One region of the Streptomyces sp. NBC_00285 genome, then DNA from elsewhere that is predicted to be linked to it. Evidence: riboswitches for the same ligand, from Rfam matches in the RefSeq annotation. Region 1 holds a riboswitch; each other region holds the start of a gene.
The links. Region 1 has a riboswitch for cobalamin ahead of OHT57_RS45165 (CbtB domain-containing protein). Riboswitches for the same ligand answer to the same signal wherever they lie in the genome.
Positions count from the first base shown of each region.

Region 2: linked by a shared signal. The riboswitch ahead of OHT57_RS11785 (cobalamin biosynthesis protein) and the one ahead of OHT57_RS45165 (CbtB domain-containing protein) in region 1 are both predicted to bind cobalamin.
Region 3: linked by a shared signal. The riboswitch ahead of OHT57_RS25745 (HoxN/HupN/NixA family nickel/cobalt transporter) and the one ahead of OHT57_RS45165 (CbtB domain-containing protein) in region 1 are both predicted to bind cobalamin.
Region 4: linked by a shared signal. The riboswitch ahead of OHT57_RS33225 (ribonucleoside-diphosphate reductase subunit alpha) and the one ahead of OHT57_RS45165 (CbtB domain-containing protein) in region 1 are both predicted to bind cobalamin.

Region 1 is NZ_CP108055.1:9,886,297-9,890,662, reverse strand. Features, by position in the region: gene OHT57_RS45185 (dihydropteroate synthase) at 1-249, shown strand, start outside; gene OHT57_RS45180 (histidine phosphatase family protein) at 246-821, shown strand; gene OHT57_RS45175 (hypothetical protein) at 851-1,189, opposite strand; gene OHT57_RS45170 (CbtA family protein) at 1,369-2,127, opposite strand; gene OHT57_RS45165 (CbtB domain-containing protein) at 2,151-2,372, opposite strand; cobalamin riboswitch at 2,409-2,559, opposite strand; gene OHT57_RS45160 (hypothetical protein) at 2,623-4,366, opposite strand, start outside.
Region 2 is NZ_CP108055.1:2,574,169-2,578,534, reverse strand. Features, by position in the region: gene OHT57_RS11790 (cobyric acid synthase) at 1-1,373, opposite strand, end outside; gene OHT57_RS11785 (cobalamin biosynthesis protein) at 1,370-2,311, opposite strand; cobalamin riboswitch at 2,412-2,553, opposite strand; gene OHT57_RS11780 (hypothetical protein) at 2,701-2,922, opposite strand; gene OHT57_RS11775 (inorganic phosphate transporter) at 2,953-4,194, opposite strand; gene OHT57_RS11770 (lysozyme) at 4,348-4,366, opposite strand, start outside.
Region 3 is NZ_CP108055.1:5,597,223-5,601,588, reverse strand. Features, by position in the region: gene OHT57_RS25775 (sortase-dependent protein) at 1-117, opposite strand, end outside; gene OHT57_RS25770 (ATP-binding protein) at 277-714, opposite strand; gene OHT57_RS25765 (helix-turn-helix domain-containing protein) at 899-1,780, shown strand; gene OHT57_RS25760 (DUF397 domain-containing protein) at 1,787-1,978, shown strand; gene OHT57_RS25755 (DUF397 domain-containing protein) at 2,014-2,205, shown strand; gene OHT57_RS25750 (ArsR/SmtB family transcription factor) at 2,206-2,553, opposite strand; cobalamin riboswitch at 2,634-2,839, shown strand; gene OHT57_RS25745 (HoxN/HupN/NixA family nickel/cobalt transporter) at 2,869-3,978, shown strand; gene OHT57_RS25740 (nucleoside hydrolase) at 4,004-4,366, opposite strand, start outside.
Region 4 is NZ_CP108055.1:7,154,119-7,158,484, forward strand. Features, by position in the region: gene OHT57_RS33220 (ribonucleotide-diphosphate reductase subunit beta) at 1-346, opposite strand, end outside; gene OHT57_RS33225 (ribonucleoside-diphosphate reductase subunit alpha) at 346-2,700, opposite strand; cobalamin riboswitch at 2,826-2,954, opposite strand; gene mctP (monocarboxylate uptake permease MctP) at 3,119-4,366, opposite strand, start outside.

The sequences.
Region 1 (4,366 bases):
GCCCAACGGCTGCGCTCGGAGGGGGCTGACATCATCGAACTCGGGCCTGCCGCAAGCCATCCGGGAGCACAGCGGGTGCGCACCGACGAGGAGATGAGACGGTTGGACGGTGTCATCGACCAACTGGTCGGCGAGGGCGTCCACCCCAGCCGGAGGACTACGCGCCGTCGACCCCGACCGGCGTACGTCCGTGCCCTGTCCGGTGGAGAACCGCAACCCATGACACAGCCCGTAGGAGCACACTCGTGACCCACCGCGTCACCCTCGTCTCACCCGCGACGAACCCGTCCCTCCGCCAGGCCCGCTTCGACGACGGCACGACGTCCCTGGACAACTCCGGTGCCCTGCAAGCCCGTTCGGCAAGGGGTTCGCTGCCCTCGGGCGCCGGTCTCGTCACCTCGCCGAGCACGCGCTGCCGGGAGACCGCCGCCGCGCTCGGCCTCGCCGTGGAGACAGCCGATGCCGGACCGGCCGGTCTTGACGCGGGCCGCTGGCGGGGCCGTACGCTCGACGAAGTCGGCCGGGACGAACCGGAGGCGTTGACACAGTGGCTCGCCGACCCCGCCTCCGCACCCCACGGCGGCGAGTCGGTGCAGGACCTGTGCCTGCGAGTCGCCCGCTGGCTGGACACCGTGACGGAGTCCGACGGCCTCACCCTGGCCGTGGTGGAACCCGATGTCGTGCGAGCCGCGGTGGTACACGTACTGGGAGCGCCCGTGACGGCCTTCTGGCGTGCCGACGTTCGGCCGCTGACCGCCACCGAGATCAGCGGTCAGGGCGAGCGCTGGAATCTGCGGTTGGGGCACACCCTGCACCCATGAGCGCCACCGGCACTCCCGGCGGATCCGGTTCAGGCGGCCGTATCCCGGTGCCGGCGCAGCAGTTCCGCGATGGCGCACCGCAGGCAGTCGGCATCGAGGGCCCCGGCGACGCACACGGTCGGGCACTCCTCCGACCTCGCCGCACCTGCCGAGGCACCGCACCCCCCGTCCGAAGTCCCGACCAGAGTCTCCAGGTTCCGCAGGAGTTGCTCGGTCCGCTTGGCCTCCAGGGCGAGTACCCGCACACGGGCGCTCTGGCCGCCGATCTGCCGTCGGCTGGCGAGCAGTTGCTCGTACTCCTCGACGGTCAGGGCGACGGCCTCCCGGCCGCCCAGGGTGATATGGCGGGGCTGGGGTCGTCTGGCCACTCGGCTCCTCCGCTGCTCGCCTTCTCCGGCCTCGGCCAATCGGTCGGGCGGGCCTGTTGCGTCGGGCCGGGGTGGATAGGTCATGCCCGTGGTCCGGGCCCGTCGGGTGTCCGAAGAACACGAGAGGGCCCCCGGAACTCGCCTGGTTCCGCGGGCCCTCACTCATGGTCGGATCACGGTCAGCCGGGGGCGGCGACCGCCGAGGCCGGGGCCGCGGTGGCGGGCTTCGGATTCAGCAGCCGCTCGGCCAGTTCCCCGAAGACGAGGCCGAAGCCTCCCCACAGCGTGACCTGTATGGCCAGGGCGGAGAGCCGGAACCGCCACAGGACAGTGGCCGGGAAGTCGCTCGGCACCTCGTTGATGACCGGCAGGAACGCGTAGGCAAGCCCGATCACCAGGGTGAACGCGGCCAACGCGGTGACGGTCGCCCACCAGGTGCCCAGGCGCGGCGCGAGCCGCTTGCCCAGGATGACAGCGGCGATCGCGAGAAGCACACTGAGCAGCATCATCAGGAGGTACAGCGTGGTCCGCTTGCCGATGGTGTCGCCGTTGCCGACCGCCGGCGGGTTGGCCGGGTACTTCAGGAACGGCACGACATAGACCGCGAGGAGCGCGCAACCGGACAGCAACAGCGCGGTTGCTCGCGGGGTGAAGCGACCCACCCGGCCGAGCGCGAAGCAGTAGGCGAGGGCGGCGATGCCGCCGAACGCGACGCCGTAGATGAGGACGCCGGTGGCCAGGCCGGCGGTGGACTGCAGGCTGCGGGAGACGAGTTCGACCTCGTGCTCGTGCGCTGGAGCGTGGGCCCCCTCGAAGCCGATCGCCTTGTCCACGTTCGGTTCACCGAGAAAATAGGCGACGATCAGGGCGAGCACGCCGGCACCGAGGCCGGCGAGCATGCCCCGCACGAGAAGGTTTCTCACCGTTGCGGAGTTCATGGGTGTGCTGGTTTCCCCTCGGGTCAGTGGCAGGGGAAGCCGAGCAGGTGACGGGCGTCGTGCACCCACTCGTGGACGCCCTCGCCGGAGACCACGGACGTAGCCCCCTGCTCGGCGCCGACGAAGTACAGCAGGACCAGCATCAGGATGCCGAAGAAGACCGCCCACGGGGCGATCGCCCCGATCGGCAGTTTGGCGGGGAGAGCGGGGGTGGTGGCGATCGGCGGTGCGACATGCTGCGCCATGGCAGGGCCTCCTCTGGGAGCTCGCGTCCCATCTCGGTGGTGCACATGACGACGGCTACGGGTCTGACTCGCCGCCGCCTCATACGAGGTGGTGGCACACAGTGGCGCGACCGTTCCGGATTCCCACCGGCTTCCGTTTTGCCGTCATCGATATCCAGGTGACGATACCGCCTGACGGGAACATGGCCAATACCGCGCCACCTGGCGTGACCCTTGTCGCGCGGAGGACGTCACACCGCACCGGCCGGCTTCAGCGCAGGGCTGCCACGGCAATCTCGGCCGCGGCCAGGATGCGGTACAGAACGGGGACCGGGATCGCCGGGTTGGTGACCGCCGCGCATGCCGTGTCGCGGTCGTGGAGCAGCCCCGCCAGGACGCGGGCCGGCAGCCGCGGATTGCGTACCGCGGTGCCGCGGACGTAGGACTTCGGGTCGTTCAGCAGCCGCACCGCGTCGGCCGGTGACAGCCGGTGGTCCTCAGCCGCGCGGCGGCGCACCTCTGCCTCGGGATCCCGGGCCAGGCGTGCGACGTCGGCCGGTGTGGACTCCGGATCGTCCAGGGCCAGGCGGCGCATCCGCCCGCTGGGGTCGGCGGTATGACGCAGCAGGCCCGTACGGGGAAAGTTGGGGTGGCTGCGGGGCCCGTCGGGGTGGCTGAGACTGCCGTCCCACCAGCGCCAGACCTCCAGCAGCATGTCGGTCGGCGCGTCCTCGCACGATTCGGCGAGGAACAGACGGACCACCCGGTCCTCGTCCCGCGCCAGGAGCGCCACGACATCCGGCGGGAGGCGCCGGGCGCGGGCCACGCTACGACGGACCAGCGGGTGGGAGGACGCGGCGAGACGGCGCATCACGTCGGCGTCGCCGTGCAGGTCCTTGACCCAGGGAAGGGTGTGCGACATCAATGCCGGGTCGAAGTCGTGGCGCACCGCGGCACGTTGCTCCTCGGTGAGGTCGGGGCGCAGCGCCACCGTGGAGCGGATGTCGTCCTGCGGGTCCTCCGCCAGCACGGCGACGCCGTGCTCGCCCAGGCCCGGGTTGGCGGCCAGCGTCCGACGTACCTTCGCGTCGCCGTCCCGGACCAGCTCGGTCTCCAACTCGGGCGCGAGGCGGCACCGTTCGAGCGCCCGCAGCGGGTCGGGCAGCGCGGCGAAAACCTCGCGAGGCATGGGTACGCGGGTGTGATGGGCGAGCAGCGCAACCGTTCGCACCGCGTCGTCGGTGTCGGCCAGCAGCCGCTCCCGCAACGGTGCGGCGAGGTCCTCCCACCGGGCACAGGCCGCCGCCCGCACCCGGGGATCGGCGTCGGCCGCGAGGTCAGGCAGGTGTCGTGCGGGGAGCCCCGGGAGTTCGGCCGCCCCAGCGCGGGACGGGCCGGCGAGGAGGTCGTCGTACAGGTCCTCGGGGAGTTGGGCGCCCCAGCCGCAGGCGTGCTCCGCCCAGAGCACGCGTCGATCCGGCGACGGCTCTGCGCGCACCAGGCGTACCCACTGATCGGACGTGAGTTTGGGCCGGAAGGTGTCGGCGGGCCTTGACCGCACCCGCGGATCGGGGTGCGCCAAGGCGGCGTCGAGGACGGCGGACCGGTCGCATCCGTGCAGGAAGCCGTCCTCCACATCCAGCAGTCGGATCAGCAGTTCGTCCGTCGCGGCCGGGTTGGACCCGATCCCCGCCGCCCAGTGCAGAGGCCACGGGTCCCGGCCGGGCACCGCCGCCCACACCTCGGCGCGCTCGACCTCGGTCTCGCGCCCGGCGGCCTCGGCAGCCTCCTCCAAACGCTCCGGCAGTCGGTCGAGGGCCGTCACCCGAGGCCCGTCCGCGCCGGGCACCTCCGCCAGCAGTACCTGCCCGTCGAGGGAGAGCGCCACGAACCCAGGGGTGCCGGTCAACTGCGGACCGCCGCTCCCGGCATGCCGAACCCGGGTCCACAAGGAGTCGTTGCCGCCGATCCGGTGCCTCAGGACGGCCACCAGGAACTCCCCTTCGACATCGCAA
Region 2 (4,366 bases), 7.3 Mb from region 1:
AACGAGGTGTCGGGGGCCGGCACGAACCGGCGGCCCGCGGCGGCGGCCACCTCCCGCAGGAACGCCCGCCGGAACCCGTCCGACTCCAGCGAACCGTGCCAGTGCGTGCCCCAGGTCTGGCCGACGCGGACGCCGTCCAAGAACGGCTCGCCCCCGCCGATGGTGGCGACCCCGTGATGGATCTCGTACCCCTCGACGTGCTCGCCGAGGGCTTCGCCGACGGGGCGTGTGAGGGTCTTCTCCCGTGCGAACCGCACCCGCACGGGCAGGACTCCGAGCCCCTCGACATGCCCCTGACGGCTCTCGACCTCGTCCTCGATGTGCTCACCGAGGATCTGGAACCCGCCGCAGATGCCGAGGACGGGCCGCTGCTCCGCGGCCCTTCTGACAAGGGCGTCCGCCAACCCCCGCTCCCGCAGCCACTCCAGCGCGCGGACGGTCCCCCGGGTCCCCGGGACGACGACGAGATCGGCGTCCGCCAACTCCTCCGCCCGGTCCACGAACCGCACCACGACGCCGGGTTCGGCGGCCAGGGCGTCCACGTCGGTGAAGTTGGACATCAGGGGAACGGCGCAGACGGCGACGCGCAGCACGTCCTGGCCGACGGGCGGAGCGGTGTTGGACTCCCGGACCGTCCCGCGCAGCGAGACCCGCAGCCCGTCCTCCTCGTCGATCCCGAGCCCGTGCCGGAACGGCAGCACCCCGTAGGTGCGCCGCCCGGTGAGCCCGTGGAGCATGTCGAGCCCGGGTTCGAGCAGCGAGACGTCCCCCCGGAACTTGTTGACGAGGAACCCGGCGACGAGCGCCTGGTCCTCGGGGGAGAGCAGCGCGACGGTGCCGAAGAAGGAGGCGAACACCCCGCCCCGGTCGATGTCCCCGACGACCAGCACGGGCAGCCCGGCATTGCGGGCGATCCCCATGTTGACGATGTCGGTGCGCCGCAGATTGATCTCGGCCGGACTCCCGGCACCCTCACAGATCACCGCGTCATACGTGCCCCGCAACTCGGCGAGACAGTCGAGCACGGTCCCCAGAAGCTGCTGCTGCCGCCCCCCGTGATACCCCCGGGCACTCAACTCGCCCACGGGCTTGCCGAGCAGCACGACCTGACTGCTCTGCTCGCCACCGGGCTTGAGCAGCACGGGATTCATGAGCGCGGTCGGCTCCACCCGGCAGGCCTGCGCCTGCATGGCCTGGGCCCGCCCGATCTCGGCGCCCTCGCGCGTGACGAACGAATTGAGTGACATGTTCTGCGCCTTGAAGGGCGCGACCTTCACTCCCTGCCGCACCAGCCACCGGCAGATCCCGGCGGTGACGACACTCTTGCCGGCGTCGGAGGTGGTACCGGCGACGAGAAGCCCCCCACCGCTCATGCCCCACGTCCCTTCACGACGATCCGCGCGACGGCACCGACGCCGAGCGCGAGCAGCCCCACACGCCGCGAGAGCCGTGCGGCGCGCTCGATGTCGGCGGCGGCGACAGCGCGCCCTCCTTGATTCAGCACGGGCCGGTGCTCGACCCGCCCCGCGTACGACAGCGTCCCCCCGAGCCGGACACCCAGGGCGCCGGCGAACGAGGCCTCGACAGGACCGGCGTTGGGACTCGGATGCCTGCCGGCATCCTCCTGCCAGGCCCGCACCGCACCCCGAGGACTGTCCCCCGCGGCAGCGGCGAGTACGGCGGTCAGCCGCGCCCCCGGCCACCCGGCGAGGTCGTCGCACCGGGCGGAGGCCCACCCGAACCGCCTGTACCGGGGCGACTTGTGCCCCACCATGGCGTCCAGCGTGTTCACGGCCCGGAACCCGAGCAGCCCCGGCACCCCGCCGACGGCGCCCCACACGAGGGCGCCCACGACGGCGTCGGAGGTGTTCTCGGCCACGGACTCGACCACCGCCCGGGCGATCCCGTCGGCGTCGAGTGCCTGAGGGTCGCGCCCGCACAGATGAGGCAGCCGGTCCCGGGCCGCCTCGACGTCCCCGGCCTCCAGCGCCCGTCCGATGACCCGGGCCTCCCGCACGAGCGAAGTCCCGCCCACGACGGCCCAGGTGGCAGCTCCGGTGAGCACGACGGAAGCGGTGCGGGACGGACGTACGACATGCTCCGCGACGGCGCCCAGCGCCACCGCGCCACCCACACACACGGCGGTGTGCAGCGCGCCCCACCCCCGGTGGTCCCGCCACAACGCCCGCTCCACGGCCCCGGCCGCCCGCCCGAACACGGCGACCGGATGTCCCCGGCGCGGATCGCCGAGCAGCAGGTCCCCGAGAAGTCCGGCGGCGGCGCCGTACGCGAAGACGCGATCGGCACGCACGGGGTCAGCCCGCCGTGGGGTCGGGCAGCTTGCTGGTGCTGTACCTCGAAGGGCAGGCGGGCATCGCGATATGTCCTCACTCAGGGTGTCCACGCCCTGGTTCGACGAGACCGACGGCGAGAGTTCCTGGCTCCCGGGGCTACCTACCCCGGTCACAGTGGCGGGACCGCGCCGGACTTGCACCGGCTTCCTCTGCTGCCGTCGTACATGGCTCCGGCAGTCCACCACGCACCCGAACGGCAGTCAACTTGCTGTTGACCTGCGGCGGGAGAGTGTGCAGAACCCCACACCGCCGGTCCGGGGGACGGCGGACCCGCCGCACACGGACGGCCGGGCGGGTACGGAACCAGAAGTTCCGTACCCGCCCGGCCGTCGGGCGATCGGTGCCGTCAGGCCACGATCAGATAGATCCCGTACGCCACCGCCGCCGCGCAGGCTGCGAAGCAGGCGTACGCGCCGGTGACCGCGAGGGCCGCCGAGTCACCCTGGGCCGTGGCCCTCTCCTGACGGGAGAGGCCCATGATGCCGAGGGTGAACAGGGCCACGAGGCCCACGGTGACCACGAGGCTGACGCCGAAGACGGAGCCGAGCGCTTCCCAGTCGATCTTCATGGTGAGGCTTCCTTAGCGCGGGGTGCGGGCTCAGACGGCGGCCGGCGGGGCGGCCGGCTCCGAAGCGGTGGCAGTGGCAGGGGCCAGGATCGTGGCCGTGAGGCCCTCGGCCGGCGTGCCGGTGGGCGGCGGGGCCACTGCGGCGATCGCCGTGGTCACCACGCCGGCCGGCTCGTCGGGGACGACGTTCGACGCGTCCACGATCTCGCGCCGCGAGATCTTCCAGATGGCCGCGCTGGAGGCGATGAGGAAGACCGCCACCGCCGCCGTACCCCCGTCGCCGAGGTTCGTGACCGACTCGGCCAGGGCGCCCACCAGGGCCGCCGCCGGGAGCGTCAGGCACCAGGCGACCAGCATGCGGGTGGCCGTGGACCAGCGGACGATGCCGCCCTTGCGGCCGAGGCCCGCGCCCATCACCGCACCGGAGACGGAGTGCGTGGTGGAGAGGGAGAAGCCGAGGTGGGAGGAGGCCAGGATGACGGTGGCCGCGCTGGTCTGGGCGGCGAAGCCCTGCTGCGGCTGGAGGTCGGTCAGGCCCTTGCCCATGGTGCGGATGATGCGCCAGCCGCCCAGATAGGTGCCGAGCGCGATGGCGAGGCCCGCCGAGAGGATGACCCAGGTGGGCGGGTCGGAGTCGGGTGCGACGACGCCGCCGGCGACCAGGGCGAGGGTGATGATGCCCATCGTCTTCTGCGCGTCGTTCGTGCCGTGGGCGAGCGAGACCAGGCCGGCCGAGGCGATCTGCCCGGTGCGGTAGCCCTTCGCGGCGGCCTTGCCGTCGGCCTTCCTGCCCAGCCTGTACGAGAGGCGGGTGGCCAGCATGGCGGCGACGCCCGCGACGATCGGCGCGGCGATCGCCGGGATCAGGACCTTGGTGACGAGCGCGTCACCGTGGACTGCGCCCGTGCCGGCCGAGGCGATGGTGGCGCCGATCAGACCGCCCATCAGGGCGTGCGAGGAACTGGAGGGCAGACCCACCAGCCAGGTCAGCAGGTTCCAGAGGATCGCGCCGACCAGTGCGGCGAAGATGACCTCGGGACGGATGCCGCTCTCGTCGACGAGACCCTTGGAGATCGTGTTGGCGACCTCCACGGAGAGGAAGGCGCCCACAAGGTTCAGCACGGCGGACATGGCCACCGCGACCTTGGGCTTGAGTGCACCGGTCGAGATGGTGGTGGCCATCGCGTTGGCGGTGTCGTGAAAACCGTTCGTGAAATCGAACGCGAGTGCGGTGATAACCACAATCGCGAGGATCAGCGAGAAGTTTTCCATTTACCCAGGCAATCGTTCGAAGTCATTGGTGAGTTGAACGTAGGTAACCTGGGTGAACGGAAGATGAACTGAGCAGGGCCGCACGGTGACCGGAGTGAGCGTCCTTCGGTATGTCGTACCTTCCTGACCCCGCACGGCCCAGGTGCCTCAGGGCTACGACCCCCGGGCGAAC
Region 3 (4,366 bases), 4.3 Mb from region 1:
GGTCGGCGCGGTGGTGGGGGCCGCGGACGGGCTCGCGCCGTCGGCGAACGCGGGTGCGGTGCCCGCCAGTACGGCGGTGGCCGCGAGTGCCACGGCGCTGAGGACGGTACGGCGCACGGTACGGCGCATGGAATCGCTCTCTTTCGTCGGTCCGCCCGGAAAGTGGCCCGGCCCGGTGGTCGGGCCGGCCGGACGGCTGAGTGACGGAACGTGCGGAGAGACGAGCCGGCGGAGGAGTCGGTTGTAAAGGAATGGCAAAGTCGTTGCTCCACACGGTTACGCGTCCCGCTTCTGCAGAATGTCCAGTTCCGCCCACACCGTCTTGCCGACGGTCAGCGTCTCCACGGCCCAACGCCCCGCCAGCATCCGGACGATGAGCAGGCCCCGGCCGAACTGGTCGTCGGGGTCGGACGGCCGGGCGCCCGGGAGGCGTTCCCCTCGCGGATCGGTCACCGCGATCCTGAGCGCGGTATCAGTGAGGGACGTCTCGACCCGGAACAGGCGGTCCCGCAGGCAGCCGTGCAGCAGGGCGTTCGTGCACAACTCGCTTGCCAGCAGGGCGGCGTCGCCGGCGAGGTGCGGTAGCCCCCAGTCGACGGCGAGTCGAGCGACGCGTCTGCGAGCGAGGGGGACGCTGCGCGGGTACGGGGTGTAACTGACCTCGTCGTGACGGTCGTTGGACTTGGGCGGCCGGGGAGGACAGGAGTCGGTCACGGATTCCTCCAGGGAGTGGCGACGTCGGGGTGGCTCCGCCGCGCGGGCAGCGCGGTGCACTTCCGCCAACTGGTTTCTTTGTGTGGGCGACCGAGTACTGACGGTAGCCTCTGAGGAAGCTGGCCAGCAATCGAACAGGGCAGAAACATCGCTGGCCTACGCCAGTGTTGACGAAAGGGAGCTCATGGCAGGCAGGGACCCCAACCGCGGGAAGACCGTCACAACCGTTCTCGGGCGACGGCTCGGTGGTGAGCTGCTGAGGATGCGTGAGGCCTGCGATCTTCGGCAGACGCACGCTGCCGAGGCACTGACGGCATCCGTCACGAAGGTGGCGAAGATCGAGCGCGGGCAGGTGCCGATGCGTGATCCCGACATCAGGGCCCTGTCCCACCTCTACGGCGAGACCGACGAAACGGCTATCGGCAAACTGCTCGCCCTGGCCAAGGCGGACCGGGAACGGCGCAAGGCCAGGGGCTGGTGGAACCAGTACCCGCAACTGACGGCGCAGATCGAGTACGTGGCCCTGGAGGACATCGCCACGGAACTCCGCACCTGGCAACTGGCCTTCGTACCCGGCCTCTTGCAGACCCCTGACTACGCCCGCGCCCTCGCCGTCGGGAACGGGTCCTGGGACGATCTCGACGAAATCGAGACCTTCGTCGAGGCGAGGATGGCCCGTCAGGCACGGCTGGGCGGCGACCGCCCGCTACAACTCTGGGCGTTGCTGCATGAGGGGGCCGTGCGCCAACTGGTCGGTGGCCGGGATGTCATGCGGGCTCAACTGGAACACCTGCTGGAGGCGGCGCACCTGCCCAACGTGCGTGTCCAGGTCGTCCCGTTCATCGCCGGGGCTCACCCCGGGATGACCTGTGCCTTCACCGTCGTCTCGTTCGCCGAGCCCGGCGCTCTGGACGTCGTACAGGTGGATACTTCGTCGACGAAGGTCTGGTTGGAGAGCGAGACTGATGCCGCACACCACAACGCGACCTTCGACCGCATCACGCGGCTCGGGCTGGCGCACAGCAACTCCGTGAGACTCATCGACGACATCCGCAAGGAGATGTAGGACACCGTGTCCCACTACGACTTCAGGAAGTCCTCTTACAGCAGCGGCGACGCACACGGCGAGTGCGTCGAAGTCGCCCGCAACATACCCACCACCGTGGCCGTCCGCGACACCAAGCACCCCGACGGCCCGGTACTCCTCGTCCTGCCCGGCGCCTGGCGCCCCTTCCTGGACTCCCTGCACAGCGAACGGGCCTGATCACCCCGCACCACCCGCCACAAGGAGCTGTGAGCGTGCCGCACTTCGAGTTCGTCAAGTCCAGCCACAGCGGCGGCAACGCCGGCCAGGAGTGCGTCGAAGTCGCCCGCAACATACCCGCCACCGTGGCCGTCCGTGACAGCAAGCACCCCGACGGCCCGGTCCTCCACCTCAACCCCGGAACCTGGCGCCCCTTCCTGCGCTCGCTGCACAGCGAACAGGCCTGATCAGGACACCTGCTCCAGCAACCCCCGTACCCCCTCGTCCACCACCGAGTACCGCACGACCCGCCCCTCCTTCTCCCCCGCCACCACGCCGGCCGCCCGCAGCAGCCGCAGTGCCTGGGACACGGCGGGGTCGTTCATGCCCGTGGCGATCGCGAGGTCGGAGACGGCCAGGGGGCCGGTCCGGTGCAGGGCGAGGAGCAGGGAGAGGCGGTTGGGGTCGGCCAGGAGGGCGAACCGGTCCGACCAGGCGCGGACATGGCCGGGGTCACCGATCGCGGCGATGGCGTCGCACACCCGGTGTCCGTCGATGGTGCGGCGGTCCGCGCGGTCGGCCGGGACGAGATGCATGGGGGTCATCCTCGCAGGCGGGCGGTGTGATCTTCCATACCTGCGCAACTATGCAGCTATGCAGGAGACGGTTCGCACCCCTACCGTGGTCGAGCCGTGGTGCTCGGGAAGCCGGTGACGACCCCTCTGGGGTCCAGACCGGCGCGGCCCTCGCCACTGTGATCGGGGAGTTCCCCTCCCATGTCCCTCGCGGGACAGCCACTGGCCGTCAGCACGAGGCCGGGAAGGCGGGCAGGGAAACGTACGACCCGTAAGCCAGGAGACCGGCCACGGCAGCTCACGCGTTCATCCACGAGGTGCTGGAGTGACCACCGTATGACCGACCCTGCCCTGCCCGAGAGCGCCGCCGCCTCCTTCCGCTGGCGCCGCGAGGACACCGTCAAGACGGTCGGTCTGATGGCCGCGATCGCCGCCCTGCACGTCGTAGCGTTCGGCATCCTCTTCCTGCTCGTCGTCCCGGAGCACTACGAGGTGGGCGACAAGGCCTTCGGCATCGGACTCGGCATCACCGCCTACACCCTCGGCATGCGGCACGCCTTCGACGCCGACCACATCGCCGCGATCGACAACACCACCCGCAAGCTGATGGCCGACGGAAAACGGCCGGTGTCGGGAGGGTTCTGGTTCGCGCTCGGGCACTCCAGTGTCGTGGTCCTGCTCGCCGCACTGATCGCCGGCGGCACCCAGCTGGCCGGCAAGGTCATGAACGAGGGCTCAAGTACCCACCAGGTGCTGGGATTTCTCGGTACGACGGTCTCCGGTTCGTTCCTCTACGTCATCGCCGCCCTCAACCTGGTCGCCCTGCTGGGCATCCTGAAGGTCTTCCGGGCGATGCGGGCGGGGACGTACGACGAGAAGGAGCTGGAGCAGCATCTCGACTCGCGCGGCTTCATGAACCGGATCCTCGGGCGGCTCACCAAGTCCATCACCCGGCCCGGCCAGATGTATCCGCTGGGCTTCCTCTTCGGGCTCGGCTTCGACACCGCCACCGAGGTCACGCTGATGGTGATGGCGGGCTCGGGGGCGGCGGCCGGGCTGCCCTGGTACGCGATCCTCTGCCTGCCGCTGCTGTTCGCCGCCGGGATGAGCCTGTTCGACACCCTCGACGGCACGTTCATGAACTTCGCCTACCAGTGGGCGTTCTCCAACCCGGTGCGCAAGGTGTTCTACAACCTCGCCATCACCGGGCTGTCCATCGCCGTCGCGTTCTTCATCGGCACGATCGAGCTGGTCGGCGTCCTGCACGACAAGTTCGACCTCAGCGACGCCCTCACCACCTGGATCGCCGACATCGACCTCGACAACGTCGGTTACATCATCGTCGGCCTGTTCGTGGTGGTGTGGGCGGCGGCGATCAGCTACTGGCGGCTCGCGAAGGTGGAGCAGCGGTGGACACCACGGGCCGCCGAGGCGACGGCCGACTGACGCCCGACGCCGCTCCCTGCCGCCGCTAGACCCCCTCCACCGCCGTCAGCCACAGCTTCACGTAGCGGTCCACGTCCACGCCCAACGCCACGTCCACGAGGGTGACTTCGCGCTCGCCGCCGTGGATCTCGGACTCGCCGGGCCGCGGGCGGCGGTCGACGACGGTCTGGCCGCGGGTCGGGCCGGGGGCCAACGAGACCTCCACCGGGAGGAGTTCGGTGCTCAGGCCCCCGGGGTCGACGACCGCGCAGACCGCGCCCGCGTCGCCGAGGCCGCCGGTGGGGGTGGGATCGCCGGAGGTGGCCGGGTCGCGGTGGGCGAGGAGTTCGCCCGCCATGCGGAGGGAGGGTTCCGAACTGGCGCGCAGCCGCTGGACGTCCGCCGCCGG
Region 4 (4,366 bases), 2.7 Mb from region 1:
GATAGAACTGGACGTGGACGGCCTCCTCGAAGAGCTGGCGGCTCAGGTACAGCCGCGCCTCGGGGGAGTTGATGTGCTTGTAGAGGGTCAGCACCAGGTTGTTCGCCACGATCGAGTCGCCCGTCGCGAAGAACGCGACCAGCCGGCCGATCATGTGCTGCTCGCCCTCGGACAGCTTCGCGAGGTCGGCGACGTCCGAGTGGAGGTCGACCTCCTCCACGGTCCAGGTGTTCTTGATGGCGTCCCGGTAGCGCTCGTAGAAGTCCGGGTAGCGCATGGGGCGGAGGGTCAGCTCGAAGCCCGGGTCGAGAAGGTTCTTCTCAGTCTTCTCAGGTGCGGTGGTCATTACTGGCAGGCCTCGCAGGACTCGGGGTTTTCCAGGGAGCAGGCGACGGCGTCCGTCTCCTGCTGTACGGGGACCGTCGCCTGAGCGGCGCGGGCGATACGGGTCGCCGGGCGCGAGCGCAGGTAGTACGTCGTCTTCAGGCCCGACTTCCAGGCGTACGCGTACATCGAGGAGAGCTTGCCGATGGTCGGCGTCTCCAGGAACAGGTTCAGCGACTGCGACTGGTCGAGGAACGGGGTCCGCGCCGCCGCCATGTCGATCAGTCCGCGCTGCGGGATCTCCCACGCCGTGCGGTACAACGCCCGTACGTCCTCGGGGATCCACGCGAAGTCCTGGACCGAACCGCTGGAGTCGCGCAGCGCCTCACGGGTGCGGGCGTCCCACACGCCGAGGTCCTTGAGCTCCTGCACCAGATACGAGTTGACCTGGAGGAACTCGCCGGACAGCGTCTCGCGCTTGAACAGGTTGGAGACCTGCGGCTCGATGCACTCGTACACGCCGGCGATCGAGGCGATGGTGGCGGTGGGCGCGATGGCGAGGAGGAGCGAGTTGCGCATACCGACCTGGGCGATACGTTCCCGCAACGCCGACCAGCGCTCGGGCCAGTTCAGCTCCACGTCGTAGTGGTCGGGGTGCAGCACGCCCTGGGCGGTACGGGTCTTCTCCCAGGCCGGCAGCGGGCCGTTGCGTTCGGCGAGGTCCGCGGAGGCCTCGTAGGCGGCGAGCATGATGCGCTCGGCGATGCGCGTGGACAGGGCCTTGGCCTCGGGCGAGCCGAAGGGGATCCTCAGCTTGAAGAAGACGTCCTGGAGACCCATCGCGCCGAGGCCGACGGGACGCCACCTGGCGTTGGACCGCCCGGCCTGCTCGGTCGGGTAGAAGTTGATGTCGACGACCCGGTCCAGGAAGGTGACGGCGGTGCGGACCGTGGCGTCCAGCCGCTCCCAGTCGATGTCACCGGTCGTCGTGTCGACGAACGCGCCGAGGTTGACGGAGCCCAGGTTGCAGACCGCCGTCTCCCCGTCGTCCGTGACCTCCAGGATCTCCGTGCAGAGGTTGGAGGAGTGGACGACATGGCCCGGGGTGGCCGTCTGGTTGGCGGTGCGGTTGGCGGCGTCCTTGAAGGTCATCCAGCCGTTGCCGGTCTGCGCGAGGGTGCGCATCATGCGGCCGTAGAGGTCACGCGCGGGGATGGTCTTGCGCGCGAGCCCGTTCGCCTCGGCCTTCCGGTACGCCGCGTCGAACTCCTCGCCCCACAGGTCGACCAGCTCGGGCACGTCGGCGGGGGAGAACAGCGACCACGGGGCGTCGGCGTTGACCCGGCGCATGAACTCGTCGGGGATCCAGTGCGCGAGGTTCAGGTTGTGCGTACGGCGGGCGTCCTCACCGGTGTTGTCGCGCAGCTCCAGGAACTCCTCGATGTCGGAGTGCCAGGTCTCCAGGTAGACCGCGGCCGCGCCCTTGCGCCGGCCGCCCTGGTTCACGGCGGCGACCGAGGCGTCGAGGGTCTTCAGGAACGGGACGATGCCGTTGGAGTGCCCGTTGGTGCCACGGATCAGTGAACCGCGGCTGCGGATGCGGGAGTACGAAAGACCGATGCCACCGGCGTGCTTCGAGAGACGGGCGACCTGGTGGTAGCGGTCGTAGATGGAGTCCAGCTCGTCGACGGGTGAGTCGAGGAGGTAGCAGGACGACATCTGGGGGTGCCGGGTACCGGAGTTGAAGAGGGTGGGGGAGGAGGGGAGATAGTCGAGGCGGCTCATGAGCGCGTAGAGCGCGGCGACCTCGTCCAGTGCGCGACGGCTGTCGTCCTCGGCGAGACCGGACGCCACCCGGAGCATGAAGTGCTGGGGCGTCTCGATCACCCGGCGGGTGATGGGGTGCCTCAGGAGGTAGCGGCTGTGGAGGGTGCGCAGGCCGAAGTAGCCGAAGCGGTCGTCGCCTTCGGTGTCGACCAGGGCGTCGAGGCGCTCGGCGTGGACCCGCACGAACTCGGCGGTCCGGTCGGCGATCAGGCCCTCGCGGTGTCCGACGGCGACCGATCCGGTGAACGAGGTGACGCCCTGCGAGGCGGCCTCCGCGGCGATGCTGACAGTCAGCAGCCGGGCGGCCAGCCTGCTGTACGCCGGGTCCTCGGAGATGAGGCCGGCCGCCGTCTCGGTGGCCAGCTCGCGCAACTCCGACTCGTCGGCCCGCGCGGACCGGCCGCGCAGTGCGGCGGCGGCGACCCGGCCGGGGTCGGCGTCGGGAAGGTCGGCGGTCAGCGCGGTCAGGGTCCGCAGCAACGCGGTTCCGGGACCGTCCTCGTCGACAAAGGCGGTCGCTGAAACCGGGCCGGCTGGCGCGATGGTCACGTGGGGCTCTCCCTCGCTGGGCACGGGGGCCTTGCGGAGGGCAGGGGGCAGCACACGAGCGCGCACGGCGTCGCGTCCACCGGCCCATTCCACGAGGCCCGGACGTCATGACACCCGGGCCACGGTGGCCGGGCGTACTGTCGACAGGTCCTCGGACTGACTCTCATATGCGCCTAAGCACCCATGAGTACACCGTTGCGGGACAGTTCCGGATTCGCACCGGATTCCCCTGCGGCGACAGCGAGCATGAGCATACATCTTGTGCCGTGTTCCGGTGACACCCCCAGATGTTGTGTCGCGGCGGCTTCGGAGCGTCAACTCGTAGGTGAGGAGAGTGAAGGAGCGCGCACGACGAAGCGGGCTGCCGTGGGGTGTTCCCCACAGCAGCCCGCTTCGTTGCGTCCGGTCTCCTACGGCGTCAGTGCGAGGTTCCCGCTGTCGCGGGCGGGAGTTCCGTCTGCACTCCCGGGTCGCCGGCGTCCGCCGTGTAGTCCTCCGGGCTGGTCTCGTCGATGCCGTCGGGGGCCTTCACCGCCCTCAGGACGAAGGTGAGGACCACCGTGACGACGACGTTCAGAACGAAGGCCGTCAGACCGATGTAGCCGATCTCGCCGATGCCCGGGATCTCCTTCGCCGAACCGCCGAAGTGCTTCTGCGTCGGGGAGGCGACGCCGTATGCGGCGGCCGTGCCGTAGATCATGCCGACCGCCCAGCCGGCAAGCAGGGCCCAGCGGTGGAACCAGCGGGTGAACAGGCCGCCGACCAGGGCCGGGAAGGTCTGCAGGATCCAGATGCCGCCCAGGAGCTGGAAGTTGATCGCGACCGTCTTGTCCATGGTCAGGACGAAGATCAGGGCGCCGACCTTCACCAGCAGGGACACCAGCTTGGAGACCTTCATCTCCTGGGCCGGTGTCGCGTCCGGCTTGATGAAGTCCTTGTAGATGTTGCGGGTGAACAGGTTCGCCGCCGCGATGGACATGATGGCCGCCGGGACCAGGGCCCCGATGCCGATCGCCGCGAAGGCCACGCCCGCGAACCAGTCCGGGAACATGTTCTCGAAGAGCTGCGGGATCGCCAACTGCGGGTTGGTGACCTTGACTCCGGCAGCGATCGCCATGAAGCCCAGCAGGGCGAGCAGGCCCAGCATCAGCGAGTACAGCGGCAGGATCGTGGTGTTGCGGCGGATCACCTCGCGGCTCCTGGAGGAGAGCGTCGCGGTGATCGAGTGCGGGTACATGAAGAGCGCGAGCGCGGAGCCCAGCGCCAGCGTGGCGTACGTCCACTGACCCGCCTCGGCCGGCACCAGCCCGCCCGCCTTGGCCGCGGTGTACTTGGCGCTCGCGGAGGCGAAGACGTCGTCGAACCCGCCCAGCTTGATCGGGATGTAGATGATCGCCACCGCGATGACGATGTAGATCAGCGTGTCCTTCACGAAGGCGATCAGCGCGGGCGCCCGCAGACCGGAGGAGTACGTGTAGGCCGCGAGGACGCCGAAGGCGATCAGTAGCGGGAGGTCCTTCACGAACCAGTTGGTGTTCTCGCCGCCGCCGACGCCCATCACGTCCAGCACGGCCTGGATGCCGACCAGTTGGAGCGCGATGTACGGCATGGTCGCCAGGATGCCGGTGACCGCCACCGCCAGCGACAGGCTCTTGGAGCCCCAGCG